Regions from separate parts of the Kaistia sp. UC242_56 genome, predicted to be linked through region 2. Evidence: predicted binding sites of a transcription regulator. Region 2 holds the regulator's gene; each other region holds the start of a gene.
What was found. The regulator PhoB, encoded in region 2, activates phosphate uptake and scavenging genes when phosphate is short. The targets are predictions, from matches to a motif close to TGTCATNNANCTGTCAT.

Region 1: a site for PhoB is predicted at 2,664-2,680, ahead of ACHMWQ_RS23765 (DUF465 domain-containing protein). Genes of this name have one in related genera too.
Region 3: a site for PhoB is predicted at 3,035-3,051, ahead of ACHMWQ_RS19520 (esterase-like activity of phytase family protein). Genes of this name have one in related genera too.

Annotation. Positions count from the first base shown of each region.
Region 1 covers NZ_JBIOAN010000002.1:4,469,124-4,474,725, reverse strand. The annotation lists gene ACHMWQ_RS23780 (MarR family transcriptional regulator) at 1-281, opposite strand, end outside; gene ACHMWQ_RS23775 (sulfite exporter TauE/SafE family protein) at 304-1,065, shown strand; gene ACHMWQ_RS23770 (OpgC family protein) at 1,176-2,345, shown strand; gene ACHMWQ_RS23765 (DUF465 domain-containing protein) at 2,408-2,587, opposite strand; gene ACHMWQ_RS23760 (YdcH family protein) at 2,848-3,054, shown strand; gene ACHMWQ_RS23755 (GGDEF domain-containing protein) at 3,027-3,728, opposite strand; gene purE (5-(carboxyamino)imidazole ribonucleotide mutase) at 3,885-4,349, shown strand; gene ACHMWQ_RS23745 (5-(carboxyamino)imidazole ribonucleotide synthase) at 4,339-5,433, shown strand.
Region 2 covers NZ_JBIOAN010000002.1:904,125-909,726, reverse strand. The annotation lists gene argF (ornithine carbamoyltransferase) at 1-146, opposite strand, end outside; gene ACHMWQ_RS06975 (aspartate aminotransferase family protein) at 221-1,453, opposite strand; gene ACHMWQ_RS06970 (GcrA family cell cycle regulator) at 1,862-2,395, shown strand; gene phoB (phosphate regulon transcriptional regulator PhoB) at 2,606-3,304, opposite strand; gene phoU (phosphate signaling complex protein PhoU) at 3,337-4,053, opposite strand; gene pstB (phosphate ABC transporter ATP-binding protein PstB) at 4,079-4,864, opposite strand; gene pstA (phosphate ABC transporter permease PstA) at 4,861-5,602, opposite strand, start outside.
Region 3 covers NZ_JBIOAN010000002.1:3,541,572-3,547,173, forward strand. The annotation lists gene ACHMWQ_RS19485 (MFS transporter) at 1-86, shown strand, start outside; gene ACHMWQ_RS19490 (DUF1127 domain-containing protein) at 187-333, shown strand; gene ACHMWQ_RS19495 (trypsin-like peptidase domain-containing protein) at 358-1,251, opposite strand; gene ACHMWQ_RS19500 (sterol desaturase family protein) at 1,423-1,965, shown strand; gene ACHMWQ_RS19505 (hypothetical protein) at 2,227-2,511, opposite strand; tRNA gene ACHMWQ_RS19510 (tRNA-Lys) at 2,685-2,760, opposite strand; tRNA gene ACHMWQ_RS19515 (tRNA-Lys) at 2,822-2,897, opposite strand; gene ACHMWQ_RS19520 (esterase-like activity of phytase family protein) at 3,124-5,331, shown strand.

The DNA of each region.
Region 1 (5,602 bases), 3.6 Mb from region 2:
TGGTTCGAGCCCTCATTGTGGAAGAGATAGGCCATAACCTGCCATTGCGCGCGGGTCAGGCTGCAGCTCTGCCCCTTCTGATCGAAGGCACGGCGAACCAGACGCGCGACGTCGTTGATCAGAAAGCCGAGGTGCTTGTCAGAAGGCAGCGTATTCATAGGTCGATATATAATAAGCTCGCGTATGTTACGCAATGTGAGTCTGTCGCCGCAAAAGGCTCCAAAGCAGGAGATATACTGGATTTTGGCGGCGAACGAGGGTAAATCGTTCCAACCTGCCATACTCCTCGCCAAGCGACACCGCATGTTCACCGAATTCGCATTCTACGCGGCTGCGATCCCAGCCGTGGCCGTCGCAGGCTTGTCCAAGGGCGGATTTGGCGGCGCGATGGGCATGCTGGCCGTTCCCATCCTGGCTCTGGTGATCTCGCCGGTTCAGGCGGCCGGCATCATGCTGCCGATCCTGCTCGTGATGGATGCGATCAGCCTCTATTTCTACCGCCGCATCTTCGATCGGCCGACGCTTGCCGTCATGCTGCCGGCGTCGATCGTGGGCATCGCGGTCGGCTGGGCGACGGCCGCCTATGTGAAGGAGGATTTCGTCCGCCTTCTGGTTGGCCTGATCTCCATCGTGTTCGCCCTGAACTACTGGTTTGGCGACCGGTTGCGGGCGCTGCCGGCGCGGCCCAACGGCGCCAAGGGGTCGTTCTGGGGGCTGCTGGCCGGCTTCACCTCGTTCGTCAGCCACGCCGGCGCGCCGCCGTTCCAGATGTACGCGCTGCCGCTCCGGCTCGACAAGCAGGTGTTCGTCGGTACCTCGGTGATCTTCTTCGCCGTCACCAATGCGGTGAAGCTCATTCCCTATTTCTTCCTCGGCCAGTTCGACGCCGCCAATCTGGAAACGGCCGCGGTGCTGTTTCCGCTCGCCGCGCTGACGACGGTTCTCGGCATCTGGATCGTGCGGGTGATGGACCAGACCGTCTTCTACGGTCTTTCCTATCTGTTCGTGATGCTGATCGGGCTCAAATTGACCTGGGACGGAGCCCTGTCCCTCCTGGCGCATTGAAACCGGCATCCACCGCCGCAAGCTTGCCTTGTTCGCCAGCTAGGCGAACCCGATACTTGTCCGTTCCTGTCATCTGAGGCTTCCGGGTGCATCGAGCATTGTCGACTTCCATGACGCGTGACTATCGGATCGATTTTTTCCGGGGTTTGGCGCTCATCTCGATTTTCGTGAACCACATCCCGGGTAACCTATATTCGAACTTCACGCACCGGAACTTCGGCCTGTCGGACGCGGCCGAGATTTTCGTGCTGCTCGCCGGCATCTCGGCGGCGCTTGCCTACTATCCGCGCTTCGTCTCGGGCCAATCGGGGCAGGCGGTCGGCCGTATTAGCAAGCGCATTGGCACGCTCTATGTCGCGCATCTCGCCTCGATCGCCTGCGGTTTTGCGATCTACGCCGGCGCCTCGCTCTGGCTGGATCAGCCGGGCCTGATGATCCCCGATGAACGCCACTGGATCGTCGAGCAGCCGGTGCGCGCCCTGGCGGGCATCGGCATGCTCACTTACCAGACCGGCAACTTCAACATCCTGCCGATGTACATGGTCATGATGGCGATGCTGCCGCTGATCATGCTGCTGGCCCGTATCCGCCTGTCGCTGGCGCTGGCGGCGAGCGTGGCGCTCTGGGCAATCGCCAATGCCTGGCGCCTCACGCTGCCGAGTTTCCCCGGTGGGGGCGGCTGGTATTTCAACCCGTTCACCTGGCAGCTGCTGTTCGTGATCGGTTTCGTCGGCGGCGTCATGCTGCGGCGGGGCGACCGGCTGGCCTTCTCGCGCCCGCTCTATGGGCTGGCGATCGCTTATCTCGTGGCCTCAGCCATCCTGGTGTTCGCCCATCTCTGGGACTATTTCCCGACCCTGCCCGAATGGGTCTGGCTCTCCGGCTTCAACAAGAGCTGGGTCGGATTCTTCCGCCTGCTGCATGTGCTGTCGATCGCCTATGTCGTGATCTACAGCCCGCTGCCGGCCATGCTGGCGGGCTGGCTCGACCAGGGCAACTGGATCGTTCGATTGGGTCGCCACACCCTGCCAGTGTTCTGGACCGGGACCATCCTGAGCGTCACGGGTCACATCATCCGCGAGAGCGTCTTCGGCCTGCCCAATGACCCGACCTTCACCGCCACGGGCATGGTGCTCGACACGGTGCTGATCGGTGTGGGGTTGAGCGTCCTGTTCGCGCTGGCCTGGTATCTCGACTGGACCGGACCTGCGCCGAAGTCCCGCCAGCGGCTCGAAGCGGAGGATCCGATCGGGCCGCGGCGCGCCGTTCCGGCCGAATAGTCCCTACTAAAGCAAAAGCGCCGCGTTGGACGCGGCGCTTCGCATGACCCTTTCGTCATCAATCAGTGAACGGTGTTCCCTACCTTCAGTCGGGCGATCTCGTCCTTCAGCTGCAGCTTGCGCCTCTTCATGGCCGCCAACTCGAGCGTATCGGCGCTCGGATGGTTCGTGACCTGGTCGATTTCCCTGGAGAGCGCCTCATGGCGACGCTCCAGCTCGGCAAGATGCGATTCGATGGACATTAAAACTGCCTCCCTTCGTTGATCGATGACGGCACGCGGATCGTGCCATAGACGGGGGTTGCTGTGAACCGGGAACTGTCACACGCCGGTCATATCAATCCGACCAGCCTGTAAACCGGCTCAGTTTGGATCTGTGCCTTGCGGCCGTCCGGTTCAAGGGGGGAAGGTGAGATAGGGTGCTCGCGCCCGCTGGGCGGAGCATGTATCGTCGCGCGTCGGCGCCGTCAGGGGCCGGGCGGAACTCGGCGAGGTTGGGGCGTATGACCGAGGAAGAAGAGCGGGAAATCCGGTTCGAGCTGGCGCGGTTGCGGCAGGAACACAGCGATCTCGACGCGGCCATTTCCGTCATGTCGGAGACCGGCAAGATCGATCCGTTGCGGATCCAGCGCCTCAAGAAGCGCAAGCTGGCGTTGAAGGACCGGATCGTCGCGCTGGAGGATCAGCTCCTGCCGGACATCATCGCCTGACCGCAGGCCATTCCCTCTAGCAGAAGCCGGTCCGCTGTGGCGATCACCTGGTCGGCGGTCGCGCCGGGCTCGATCATTACCACCGCCGATCGCGTGGCCAGGCTGGCGCCCGCTTCCAGAACGTCTTCCAGACCGGCGATGGCGCGCTGCAGGCCGAGCACGCGATGGCCGCAATCGGCCGTGGTGGAGTTCCACAGCACAACCGCGAACTGTTCGTTGCCGGTCCGGGCGGTCACGTCGCAGGAGCGGATGCCGGTGCGCAGCGTCTCGCCGATGAGGCGCAGCGCGCGGTTCAGCCCGCTTTGCCCCTGGGCATCTCGGATCGCGTCCATGCCGTCGACATCGATCAGCGCGATCCCGCAGGTCATGGGATAGCGCGTCTGGAAGGCGATCGCCCGCTCGATTTCGCGGATGAAGGCGCGGCGGTTGAACAGTCCGGAAATCGGCTCTTCGGCGGCCTCCACCTCCAGCGCGGCGATGCGGTGCTGGCTGGCGTCGAGCGCCCGGCGCAGCGCGGCGACCTCCTCCGAAAGCCGCATCACCAGCGAGCGCTGCTCGACGGGCAGGTCCGCCGATCCGCCGCCATCCTCGCTTTCGCGACGACGAGCGATCGGCCTCGGATCGTATCCGGAGACGACAAGGTTTTGCGGCTTGAGGACGGGTGCGCTGGACATGGGGCGATTTTGCCCGCGCTTGGTTCAATTCTGGTTAACGGCGGGTAAGGCTGTTTCCGCGCCTTGCGGCGAGGGCATCCCTCTCTATAATCCGCGCCTTCCCGCAATGTCGGAGACGAAAGCTTGGCAGAGACTACGGCGCCAATCGCCATCATCATGGGCAGCCAATCTGATTGGCAGACGATGCGGCACGCGGCCGAGACGCTCGATGCGCTCGGCGTCGCGCATGACGACCGGATCGTCTCGGCGCACCGGACGCCCGACCGGTTGATCGAATTCTCGAAGACGGCGCGCGACAAGGGCTTTAAGGTGGTAATCGCCGGCGCCGGCGGCGCGGCGCATCTGCCTGGCATGTGCGCGGCGATGACGCCGCTGCCGGTGCTGGGCGTCCCCGTCGAATCCAAGGCGCTCTCCGGCCAGGACAGCCTGCTTTCGATCGTGCAGATGCCGGGCGGCATTCCCGTCGGCACGCTGGCGATCGGCAAGGCCGGCGCGATCAACGCGGCGCTGCTCGCCGTCGCGATCCTCGCCCTCAACGACGCGGCCCTTGCGGCGCGTCTCGATGATTGGCGCGCTGCCCAGGCTGCGCGGGTTGCGGAAAGCCCTTCGGATGACCTCTGAAAAGATGCTGCCGCCCGGCTCGACCATCGGCATTCTCGGTGGTGGACAACTGGGCCGGATGCTGGCCACGGCCGCGGCCGAACTTGGCTTCCGCTGCCATGTCTATCGCCCCGACGGCGAGAGCCCGGCTTTCGACGTCGTCGCGGCGCGGACCACGGCGGCCTACGAGAACCAGTCGGCGCTCGCGGCGTTCGCCGGCTCGGTCGACGTCGTCACCTATGAGTTCGAGAACGTGCCGGCCGACACGGCATCCTTCCTGGCCGAGCAGGTCGACGTCCTGCCGAGCCCGCATGCGCTGGCCGTGTCGCAGGACCGCCTCACCGAAAAGGAGCTGATGCAGAGCCTCGGCATTCCGGTGGCGCCCTTTGCGCAGGTCGAGGATCTCGCGTCCCTGGAAGCCGCCCTCGAAGCGCTCGGCCGCCCGTCGATCCTGAAGACGCGCCGGTTCGGCTATGACGGCAAGGGCCAGGTGGCGATCCGCGCCGGCGATGACGTGGCAGCGGCCTGGGAGGCGATCGGCCGCCGGCCGGCGGTGCTGGAAGGCTTCGTCACCTTCGTCCGCGAGGTCTCGGCGCTGGTCGTGCGCGGCCGGGACGGCGAGACGTCGGTCTACGACACGGTCGAGAACGTGCACCGCAACCATATCCTCGCGACCTCCACGGTGCCGGCGCAGCTTTCGTCCGCCACCACCGAAGCCGCGCGGGAGATCGCGGCCAAGGTGGCGAGCGCGCTCGATTATGTCGGGCTGCTGGCGGTCGAGATGTTCGTGGTCGAGGAAGAGGGCAGCGAACGGCTGATCGTCAACGAGATCGCGCCGCGCGTGCACAATTCCGGTCACTGGACGCAGGATGGCTGCATCGTTTCGCAGTTCGAGAACCACATCCGCGCGATCGCCGGCTGGCCTCTGGGCTCGACCGAGCGCCATTCCAACGCGGTGATGACCAATCTGATCGGCGCCGAGGCCGACGACTGGGCGGCTCTTGCTGCCGAGCCCGGCGCCCGGCTGCATCTCTACGGCAAGGCCGAAAGCCGGCCGGGCCGCAAGATGGGGCACGTCAACCGGATTTCTCCGAAGGTCGGCTAAGTCGAAGACCCTCACCCTACCCTCGCCCGCCTGCGGGAGAGGGTAGGGTGAGGGTCTTTCTTGCCTTCCATACGGTCGGTCCATGCCGACCCTTACAACCTTGCCCGTCGCCTCCCATATCTGCGCTGCCCCCTGGGGGTGGCGCCCTTGCCGCAAAGGCGCTATCGAA
Region 2 (5,602 bases):
CCGAGCTCGCGCATGCCGACATCGAAGGAGACGCGCGTGCGGGTCGAGGGCTGCTCGAACACCAGCGCCAGCACCTTGCCGGCCAGCGGGCCGACGCCATCACGCGCGCCATTGCGCACCGACTTGATGCGCTTGGCGCCTTCCATGATCTGTCTAAGAGTGGCGGAATCGAAATCCGTCAGGTCGAGAAAATGCCGAACCATAGGTCTGTCCTGTCCGCTCAGGCGGATTGCCGTGCCGCTTGCGCAGCCTCGGCTTCGATTGCGGAAAAGGCGGCGTCGAGCTTGTCGATCGCCGCGTCGACTTCTGCCTTGCCGATGTTGAGCGGCGGCAGCAATCGCAGGACATTGTCGCCCGCGCCGGCGGCCAGCATCTTCTGCTCGCGCAGCGCCGCCACCACTTCGGGCACCGGCTTCAGCGCGTGGAGGCCGATCAGCAGGCCCTCGCCGCGAATGTCGTCGATGACGCCGGGATGGCTGTCCATCAGCCCGCCAAGGCGCTGGGTCAGATAGCGCGCGGTCTCGCGCACATGCTCGAGGAAGCCATCGCCGAGCACGACGTCGAGCACGGCATTGCCCACCGCCATCGCCAGCGGATTGCCGCCGAAGGTGGTGCCATGCGTGCCGGGAGTCATGCCCTTGGCCGCCTCGTTGGTGGCGAGGCAGGCGCCGAGCGGGAAGCCGCCGCCAATGCCCTTGGCCGCCGTCAGGATGTCGGGCGCGATGCCGGTCCATTCATAGGCGAACAGCTTGCCGGTGCGGCCGATGCCGGTCTGGACCTCGTCCATGATCAGCAGCATGCCCTCGGCGTCGCAAAGCGCCCGGAGCTCGCGCAGGAAGGCGTTCGGGAAGGCGCGCACGCCGCCCTCGCCCTGGATCGGCTCGATCATGATGGCGGCGGTCGCCGGCGTCACCGCGGCCTTGATCGCCGCCATGTCGCCGAACGGCACCTGGTCGAAGCCGTCCGCCTTCGGGCCGAAGCCGTCGAGATATTTCTGCTGCCCGCCGGCGGCGAGCGTCGCCAGGGTCCGGCCGTGGAACGCGCCCTCGATGGTGAGGATGCGGTACCGGTCGGGCTGGCCGTTGACGTAATGATAGCGCCGCGCCGTCTTGATGGCTGCCTCGTTGGCCTCGGCGCCCGAATTGGCGAAGAAGACCCGGTCGGCGAAGGTATTGGCGACCAGCGTGTCGGCAAGCTTCTCCTGGCCCGGGATCCGGAACAGGTTCGAGGTGTGCCAGAGCTTGCCGGCCTGTTCGGTCAGCGCCTGCACCAGGATCGGATTGGCATGGCCGAGCGTGTTCACCGCGATGCCGGCGGAGAAATCGAGATAAGCGTCGCCCTCTCGCGTAAAGACCCAGGCCCCCTCGCCTCGCTCGAACTCGAGCGGCGCACGCGAAAAGGTGTCATAGAGGCTGGACGAGGTCTTTTTAACGCTGGTATCGGGGGCGCTCATATCCCCTCCTTCGGATGAAACCACGGAAATGGGTGCTTAAAAATCAAAGGTGCCGCCCGAGGCCAACGCGCCGGGCAGCACCTTTATGCGTTGCCCTTATATCACGGTCGTGACGATTTGTGTCAATGAAATCGCCGCTCGCGCGCGGTCATGACGGCTAAGCGATTGACGGGACTCATGGATCCGAAATCCGTCGCAAGTTGGGGAAAACAGCCCGATCGGCCGCTACCCATCCCTCCGACTCTTGTCACCGAGTCACGCCATATAGTATCTTAATTTTCGTTAAGACACGAAATATCGAGCAGGTACCTCCCCCTGACCCTTGTATGGCGTCCGCAGTCGTCCGGCATCCCGGCTGAACGACCGCGACAGGATTCCGGGTATCGCTCCGACCGACAAGGACACGCTATGACTTGGACGGACGAACGGGTTGAGTTGCTGAAAAAACTCTGGACCGACGGCTTGAGCGCAAGCCAGATCGCTTCGGAACTCGGCGGCGTAACGCGCAATGCGGTCATCGGCAAGGTACACCGGCTGAGCCTTTCCGGCCGTGCCAAGCCGGCAACGGCGCCGGTCGCTCGCGCCCGCAAGCCCGCGGCTGCCACCAACGGACGCTCGGTCACGACAGGGCGCCCCAATCCCGTCAGGCCACTCGTCGCCGGCAACACGGCCCTGAAGCCGATGAGCCAGATCGCACCCGAGCCGCGGCGCATGCCCAGGGCGGTTGGCTCGGACGACGTCGTCGTTCCGATCAGCCTGCACGCGACGATCCTCACCCTGACCGAGCAGACCTGCAAGTGGCCGATCGGCGATCCCAGCACCGAGGATTTCCACTTCTGCGGCCAGCGCTCGAATTCCGGCATTCCCTATTGCGAATATCATTCGCGGGTTGCCTATCAGCCCGTGCATGATCGTCGCCAGAAGAAGGCTGTCGGCGCCTGATTGCGCCGCGCCGCGGCTGACGGCGTCCTCCCACCGTCGGCCTGCGATGCAAGTCTGGCCGTGCCGCCTCCCCCGGGGCGCACGGCCTTTTTTTGTGCCCTGGCTCGTTGCATGCAAAAAGCCGCGTGGAGGGCCACGCGGCTTTTTGGTTGGGCTGAATTTTTGGAAGACTGCCCCGCCCCTCCCATCCGGGAGAGGCAAGGGAACGCCTCACGCCATCGCGAACTGGTCGTCGAAGGAGTAGCCGGAGCCGCGCACCGTGCGGATCGGGTCCTTGACGCGGCCGCGATTGACCGCCTTGCGCAGCCGACCGATATGCACGTCGACCGTGCGCTCGTCGACATAGACGTCGCGGCCCCAGACGCCGTCGAGCAGCTGCTCGCGGGAAAACACGCGGCCCGGGCTCTTCATCAGATATTCGAGCAGGCGGAACTCGGTCGGGCCGAGATGCAGCTCGCGGCCGGAGCGGCGGACGCGATGCGTCTCGCGGTCGAGCTCGATGTCGCCGGCGCGCAGCAACGAGGCGATTACCTCCGGCTTCGAGCGGCGCAGGATGGCGCGCACGCGGGCCATCAGTTCCGGCACGGAGAACGGCTTGACGACATAGTCGTCGGCGCCGGTGGCAAGGCCCCGGATGCGTTCCTGTTCCTCGCCGCGCGCCGTCAGCATGATCACCGGCAGGGTGCGGGTGGCGTCGCGCGCCCGCAGGCGGCGGCACAGCTCGATGCCGGAAATGCCCGGCAGCATCCAGTCGAGCAGCAGCAGGTCGGGTACGGTTTCGAGCAGGCGCATCTCGGCGTCGTCGCCGCGCGGCACCACCTCGACGGCATAGCCCTCGGCTTCGAGGTTGTAGCGGAGGAGGAGGCTCAGCGCCTCCTCGTCCTCAACGATCATAACGCGTGGCGTCATTCACGGATATCCCAGTAAACCTGACGCAGGCGTCAGTTCTTCTCATACGCGACGGCGGTCGTGCTGGATTCGTCCTGCTTGGGACGATCCTCGGCCAGGACCTGGCCGGTGACGACATAATAGACCGTCTCGGCGATATTGGTCGCATGGTCGCCGATGCGCTCGATGTTCTTGGCGCAGAACAGGAGATGCGTGCAGAAGGTGATGTTGCGCGGATCTTCCATCATGTAGGTCAGCAGCTCGCGGAAGAGCGACGTGTACATGGCGTCGATTTCTTCGTCGCGCTTCCAGACCTGGTAGGCTTGGTCGACGTCGCGGGTCGCGTAGGAATCCAGCACGTCCTTGAGCTGCGCCAGCGACAGCTGCGCCATGTGCTCGACGCCGGTGTTGAAACGCTTGGACTGGATGTGGCCGTCCAGCGCAATGACGCGCTTGGCGATGTTCTTGGCTAGGTCGCCGATGCGCTCGAGATCGCTGGCGATACGCTGCGCGGCGATGACTTCGCGCAGGTCCATCGCCATGGGCTGGCGCCGGGCGATGATCATGATGGCGCGCTCTTCGCATTCGCGCTGCAGCACGTCGAGCTTCTTGTCGTCCGCGATGACGGTGCGGGCGGTCGCGGCATCGACGCGCATCAGCGCGCCGACCGCGACGTCGACGAGACGCTCGGCCATGCCGCCCATCTCGGCGATGCGGCGGGCGACGTCGTTCAGTTCTTCGTCGTACTTGGAAACGATGTGTTCGGACATGTCGTGCTCCTACCCGTGGCCCGGCTTAGCCGAAGCGACCGGTGATGTAGTCCTGCGTGCGCTTGTCGCTCGGGGCGGTGAAGATCTTCGTGGTCTCGTCGAACTCGATCAGCTCGCCGAGATACATGAAGGCCGTGTAGTCCGAGACGCGGGCGGCCTGCTGCATGTTGTGGGTGACGATGGCGATCGTGTAGTCGGTCGTCAGTTCGTCGATCAGTTCCTCGATCTTGGCGGTCGAGATCGGATCGAGCGCCGAGCAGGGCTCGTCGAACAGCACGACTTCCGGCCGCACCGCGATGGTGCGGGCGATGCAGAGGCGCTGCTGCTGGCCGCCGGAGAGGCTGAGACCGCTGGTGTGCAGCTTGTCCTTGACCTCGTTCCAGAGCGCGCCGCGCGTCAGCGCCGCCTCGACCCGGCCGTCCATCTCGGAGCGCGAGATGTTTTCATAGAGGCGGATGCCGAAGGCGATGTTGTCGTAGATCGACATCGGGAATGGCGTCGGCTTCTGGAACACCATGCCGACGCGGGCGCGCAGCATGTTGCGGTCCTGGTCGGGGTCGAGCACGTTCTTGCCGTCGAAGATCACCTCGCCCTCGGCCCGCTGGCGCGGATAGAGGTCGTACATCCGGTTCAGCACGCGCAGCAGGGTCGACTTGCCGCAACCCGACGGGCCGATGAAAGCGGTGACCTTCTTCTCGAACAGCGGCAGGTTGATGGTCTTCAGCGCGAGGTTGTCGCCGTAGAAGAACTTCAGATTGCGGATCGAGATCTTCTCGGCCATGCCGGCCGTGTTCATCGCGGACTGGGTCATTTTTGAGCCTTGGGGCTGAGGAAGGCGCGAGCGACGATGTTGAGCGCCAGCACGGTAAAGGTGATGAGCAGGGCACCGGTCCAGGCCAGCTTCTGCCAATCCGGATAGGGCGACAGGGCGAACTGGAAGATCGTCACCGGCAGCGACGACATCGGCGCGTTCAGGTTGGTGCTCCAGAACTGGTTGTTCAGCGCGGTGAAGAGCAGCGGGGCGGTCTCGCCGCTGACGCGGGCGATCGCCAGCAGCACGCCGGTGACGATGCCCGACATCGCGGCCTTGTAGGCGACGTGGCGGATCATGATCGAGCGCGGCAGGCCGAGCGAGGCGGCAGCCTCGCGAAGCTGGTTCGGCACCAGGTTGAGCATGTCCTCCGTCGTGCGGACGACGACCGGAATGACCAGGATGGCGAGCGCCGCCATGCCGGCGAAGGCCGAGAAGTGCCCCATCCGGACGACGACCACCTCATAGACGAACAGGCCGATGACGATCGAAGGCGCCGCCAGCAGGATGTCGTTGATGAAGCGCACAACCATCGTCAGCTTGTTGTTGCGGCCGTATTCCGACATGTAGGTGCCGGCCAGGATGCCGATCGGCGTGCCGATGATCACGCCGCCGAAGGTCATGACCAGGCTGCCCATTATGGCGTTCAGAAGACCACCGGCCGAGCCCGGCGGCGGCGTCATTTCGGTGAAGACCGCCAGCGAGAGACCGCTGAAGCCCTGATAGAGCAGCGCGCCG
Region 3 (5,602 bases), 2.6 Mb from region 2:
TCACCCTGCCGGCGATCGCCGCGATCTACCTGCTGCCGCGCTATGAGGGCGCGGCGAGCAGCACGGCGGCGCTGCATCTCGGCTAGCCGCCGCGCGCCGTGACAGCGTTCACAGCGCCCGGCCTGACGCTACGGTATCAACCCCTCGCCGACGGATGAACCGCCGGTCTTGCAGGGAGATACCATCATGAAGAACGCGCTCAACCTTCCGCGCTGGCTGCGTCGTCGCCAGGATCGCCGGATCCTGATGTCGATGGACGATCGCATGCTTGCCGATGTCGGCATCAGCCGGTCGCAGATCGACCTCTATCTCTCCGGCGCGCGCGGCCGCTGAGATGACCGGGATCCGACCCCAGCGTCAGGAACCGCCGGCAGCCATTGCCCGGCCGGCGGCGAGAATGGCGGCGTCAGCTCCCAGGGCTGTGGTGACGCTGCCGCCCTTCTCGTTATAGGGCGCGCCCTTGTAGCGCGGATCCCGCCATGGCCCCGTGGTGATGGTGATGCCGCGAAAGACCAGTTGGCCATTAACGCGCGACAGGTTCATGCCGCCCGACGAGGCGCCGGTCGCATCGCAATCCGTCCGGAAAAACGAGGTCGCCGCCGCCGAGCGCGACTTGTCGATGGCGCGCCGCACCTGGCACCCCTGCGCGACGGGAATGTCGCGATCGACTTCCTTCTCCATCTCGGCCGGATGCGCGGTGATGACGATCAGCTTGTCGCCATTCTGCACCGGCACGTCCGGCACAACCGGAAACGGCACGGCGCCCGCCAGGGGCTCGACCAGCCGCACGATCGCATAATCATTGTTCGATCCCGCCTTCGGCTTCTTGGAGCCGAAATGCGTCCGGTCGTCGACGATCAGGTCGATCATCGGCCCATCGACGCTCTGCGGACGGAAGAAGCATTTCCAGCGCCGCTTGCCCGAGGGCTCGAAGAAGACATGCGCCGCGGTGAGGATCTGCTGGTTGTTCAGGAACAGCGCCGCCGATCCGACGGAAGGCGATGGCGACAGGCAACCGACATAGCCCGAGACGCTGCGGATGCGCGAAATCTCGCTGCGGGTGAGGCCAAGCGAAGGCCCGATCTTGAGCAGCGAATCGCGGTCATCCGTGCCGTCGATGATGTTCACCCGCTGCAGCAGCTGCGCCGACCGCTCAGGTTGCAGGTCCGCGAAACCGATCCGAGTCGAGAGATCCATGGCCTGGGAAGCGGCGGGAAGCAGCAGGGCGAGGCAGAAAGTGAGGATGCGCATGGCGCGACCATGCCATGCCGGTGCGATGCCGTCACCTGCCTCGCGGGCCCGAAATGGGTCTGTCGAACATATTTGGTCGCACCCTCGGATCGCCACTTGTAGTGAAGCTGTTAAGCTGGCTCAATTCAAGATGACGCTCCTGTAGACGTGTATCCAGACTAGGTTGGCGAAATGCAGTTGAGACCCGTCACGTATTATTCCGACTTCGTCATCTACCCAATCACGCTAGCCGGGCTGGTCTTGGCTGTCGTGTTCTGGCAGGGACACATCAATCCTCTCGTCTGGATCGCCGCCTTTGGCGTCGGCCTGTGCGTGTGGACCTTCGCCGAGTATTGGATCCATCGCGGTATCCTGCACAACGTTGTCTATTTCCGCGATCTGCACGAGACGCATCACGCCGCGCCGACCGCGCTGATCGGCACGCCGATCTGGCTGTCCTTCTTCGTCATCGCCGCCGTCGTGTTCTGGCCGAGCTGGCACCTGTTCGGCTTCGGCGTCGCGAGCGGTTTCACGGCCGGCGTCACCACCGGCTATCTCAGCTACAGTTTCGTGCACCACGTGCTGCACCACTGGCACCCGCCGCACGATTCCTACCTGTACAAGGTCAAGCGCCGGCACGCCCTTCACCACCACAGCGGCGATGAAGGCAATTTCGGCGTCACGACACTGTTCTGGGATCACGTCTTCGGCACGACGCTGCCGAAGGCCAGGTGAAGGCGCGGGAGGCAACTCGCCCTCGGAGAAGTGGGCTAGCCTTAGGGATTGCGTATAGCCGGCAGCCAGCGCAAGGGGATGAGAAAGCCCCTCACCCAACCCTCTCCCGCAAGCGGGCGAGGGCTTTCCGGCCGGCTTGGCGGCGCCTTTGAGACCGAACTGACGGGCCTCGGTCTGCCCCCTCTCCCGTCCACGGGAGAGGGCTGGGGTGAGGGTCTTTCGGCGTCCGGCCTTGGAATCTCAGCTGTCCGAAATCAACCTTCAGCCGTCATTCGCCGAGCTGAGCTCTTCCGGGCGCTTGCCTTCGTCGATATGGTTGCGCTGGAGCCGCACGCCGGGCCCGCCCTCGAGCATCTGGCCCTCGTCCTCGAAGATGATGCCGGCAGTCTGCAGCGTGTCCCGCAGCGTCTCGTAGACGTGCGGCGGCACGACCTCGCCGGCGTCGAAGCGCAGCGCCGCATCGGCCGGAACACCCGCGTGCCGCGCCAGATCCTCGACGCTCCAGCCAAGACCCGCCAGCGCCATCCTGCATTGAAGGACATTCATGTCGGCTCACCACTCCTTGTTGTCGTCGGGCCAGTAGACCATCCGCCCGCCCGCTGGGCAATCAACCGCGCGGACGCCGGGACGTTCCCGTATCAGTCGGGCAACTCCGTGGGTCTGGCAAGGTCCGGAAACGAACAAGGCCGCCAGTCGGAGACTGGCGGCCTTGTCGAAGATGGTGGGTGCACTAGGGATCGAACCTAGGACAAGCTGATTAAGAGTCAGCTGCTCTACCAACTGAGCTATGCACCCATTCGCTGACATCACAGAGCGAAAACAAGAAGGCTCTGGAACCCGCGAACGGTCGGGAATTTGGTGGGTGCACTAGGGATCGAACCTAGGACAAGCTGATTAAGAGTCAGCTGCTCTACCAACTGAGCTATGCACCCATTCCGTGGCGGCCTCGAAGCCTTCGCCGCGACGCCCGGAACGAGGCGGTATGTAGCAAAGCGCTCCCGGCCTGTCCAGCCGCCCTTTCAATGGACTGTGGAAATCTTCGAAAGCCAGGCGGCAAGCCACGGGAAACTGTCATTCTCCCGTCATGCGCGCTCGGTCTATTGCCGGCAATCCTTGGCGCTCTCCGCCCCGGACCTCTCTGAAATGATTGAGGAAACCATGCTCAAGCCGATCCTGCGCAGCGCGCTCGCAGCCAGCCTCCTGGCGGGCACCGCCCTCGCCTCCCACGCCGCGGAAAACTTCAACCGCATCGCGACCTTCCATGTCGTCGACAACCTGCCTGCCGATGCCGACGCGAAGCAAAAGACGGTCGCCGAGATCATCACCGCGACTGCGGACGGCAAGACGCTGGTCTATACCGACAGCCCCGGCGAGCGCATCGGCCTGATCGACATCACCGATCCGAAGACCCCGAAGCCTGCGGGAACCGTGGCGCTCGGCGGCGAGCCGACCTCGACCGTCGTCGCCAACGGCTTCGCCCTGGTCGGCGTCGTCACCTCCAAGTCGAAGAGCGAGCCCTCGGGCCATCTCGCCATCGTCGACCTCGCCTCCAAGAGCGTGAAGGCTACCTGTGATCTCGCCGGCCAGCCGGATTCGCTCGCCAAGAGCCCGGACGGCAAATTCCTCGCCATCGCGATCGAGAACGAGCGCGACGAGGACATCAATGAAGGCGCCATCCCGCAGCTGCCGGGCGGCAACCTGACCAGCTTCGCGATTGGCGCCGATGGTGCCGTCGATTGCGCCAGCAAGATGGTCATCGACGTCACGGGCCTTGCCGACGTCGCCCCGACCGATCCCGAGCCGGAATTCGTCGATATCAACGACAAGAACCAGGTCGTTCTCACCCTGCAGGAGAACAACCACATCGTCATCGCCGACCTCGCCACCGGCAAGGTCGTGAAGCATTTTTCAGCTGGCACCGTCGATCTCGATGGCATCGACGTGAAGAAGGACGGCGTGATCGACCTTTCCGGCAAGATGGAAAAGGTCGCCCGCGAGCCGGACGGCGTGCAGTGGATCGACTCCAATCGCTTCTTCACCGCCAATGAGGGCGACTGGAAGGGCGGCTCGCGCGGCTTCTCGATCTTCAACGTCGACGGCACGCTCGAATATGACTCGGGCACCGCGCTCGAATACGAGACCGTCCGCCTCGGCCACTACCCGGAAAAGCGCAACAAGAAGGGCAACGAGCCGGAAGGCGCCGAAGTCGCGACGTTTGGCGCGGACAAGCTGATCTTCGTCGGCTCCGAGCGCGCCTCGCTAGTCGGCGTCTACAAGGACGAGGGCGCCGGCAAAGCCCCGACCTTCCTTCAGGCGCTGCCGGGCGGCATCGGCCCGGAAGGCCTGCTCGCCATCCCCTCACGCAACCTGTTCGTGACGGCCGCCGAAAACGATCTGCGCGAGGACGGCCTGATCGGCTCCGTCGTGACGATCTATGAGCGCAGCGACGCGCCGGCCGCCTACCCGACCCTCGTCTCCGCCAACAAGAACGGCAAGCCGATCGGCTGGGCCGCCCTCTCGGGCACGGTTGCCGACGCCAAGGAGGCCGGCAAGCTCTACGCCGTCATCGACAGCGCGCAGAAGATCGGCCGCATCCTGACCATCGACGCCACCCAGACTCCGGCCGTCATCACCGACGAGATGACGGTCACCAAGGATGGCAAGCCGGTCGAGAACCTCGACCTCGAAGGCATCGCGCTTTCGAACGATGGCGGCTTCTGGCTCGCCTCGGAAGGCAATCCCGAGCGCGAGAAGAACAAGACCCAGTCCTCGCTCGTCCGTGTCGACGCCAAGGGCGTCGTACAGGAAGAGATCGCCCTGCCGGAAGCGCTGGCCCAGCACGCCACGCGATTCGGCTTCGAAGGCGTGACGGTCGTCGGCACCGGCGCCGACGAGACGGTCTGGGTCGCCGTGCAGCGCGAATGGAAGGACGATCCCAAGGGCTTCACCAAGCTCCTCGCCTACAAGCCTGCGTCGAAGGAATGGGCGGCCGTGCTCTACCCGCTCGACAAGGCGGAAAAGGGATGGGTCGGGCTGTCCGAGCTGACCGCCGTTCCCGGCGGCCTCGTCGCCATCGAGCGCGACAACCAGATCGGCCGCGACGCGAAGATCAAGAAGCTGACCTTCGTCTCGCTGGACGGCGTCAAGCCGGTACCGCTCGGCGGCGAACTGCCCAAGGTCGCCAAGGAAGACCTCTACGACCTGCTGCCGGCCCTGCAGGCGACGAATGGCTACGTCCTCGACAAGATCGAGAGCTTCGCCATCGACGCTGCCGGCAATGGCTATGCGATCACCGACAATGACGGCGTCGACGACCATTCCGGCGAGACGCAGTTCCTGCGCCTGGATTTCTCCCTGCCGGAATAAGACGGCATTCGGATCGACGGAAACGGCGTCCTGCGAAAGCAGGGCGCCGTTTCGCTGCTGGGGACGCTATTTCACTCGGCGGGGACGGATTCCAGGGCTGGCCCAAGGCTCCGCCATCATCCTGAGGTGCCCGGCGAAGCCGGGCCTCGAAGGAGGGTCCAGTGACCACGCAGGCCGGGCACGATCGTATGCGGCGAGAGGCGTCACGCTGGATCCTCCTTCGAGGCTTCGCTCTCGCGAAGCACCTCAGGATGATGGCGGAGCAACCGTC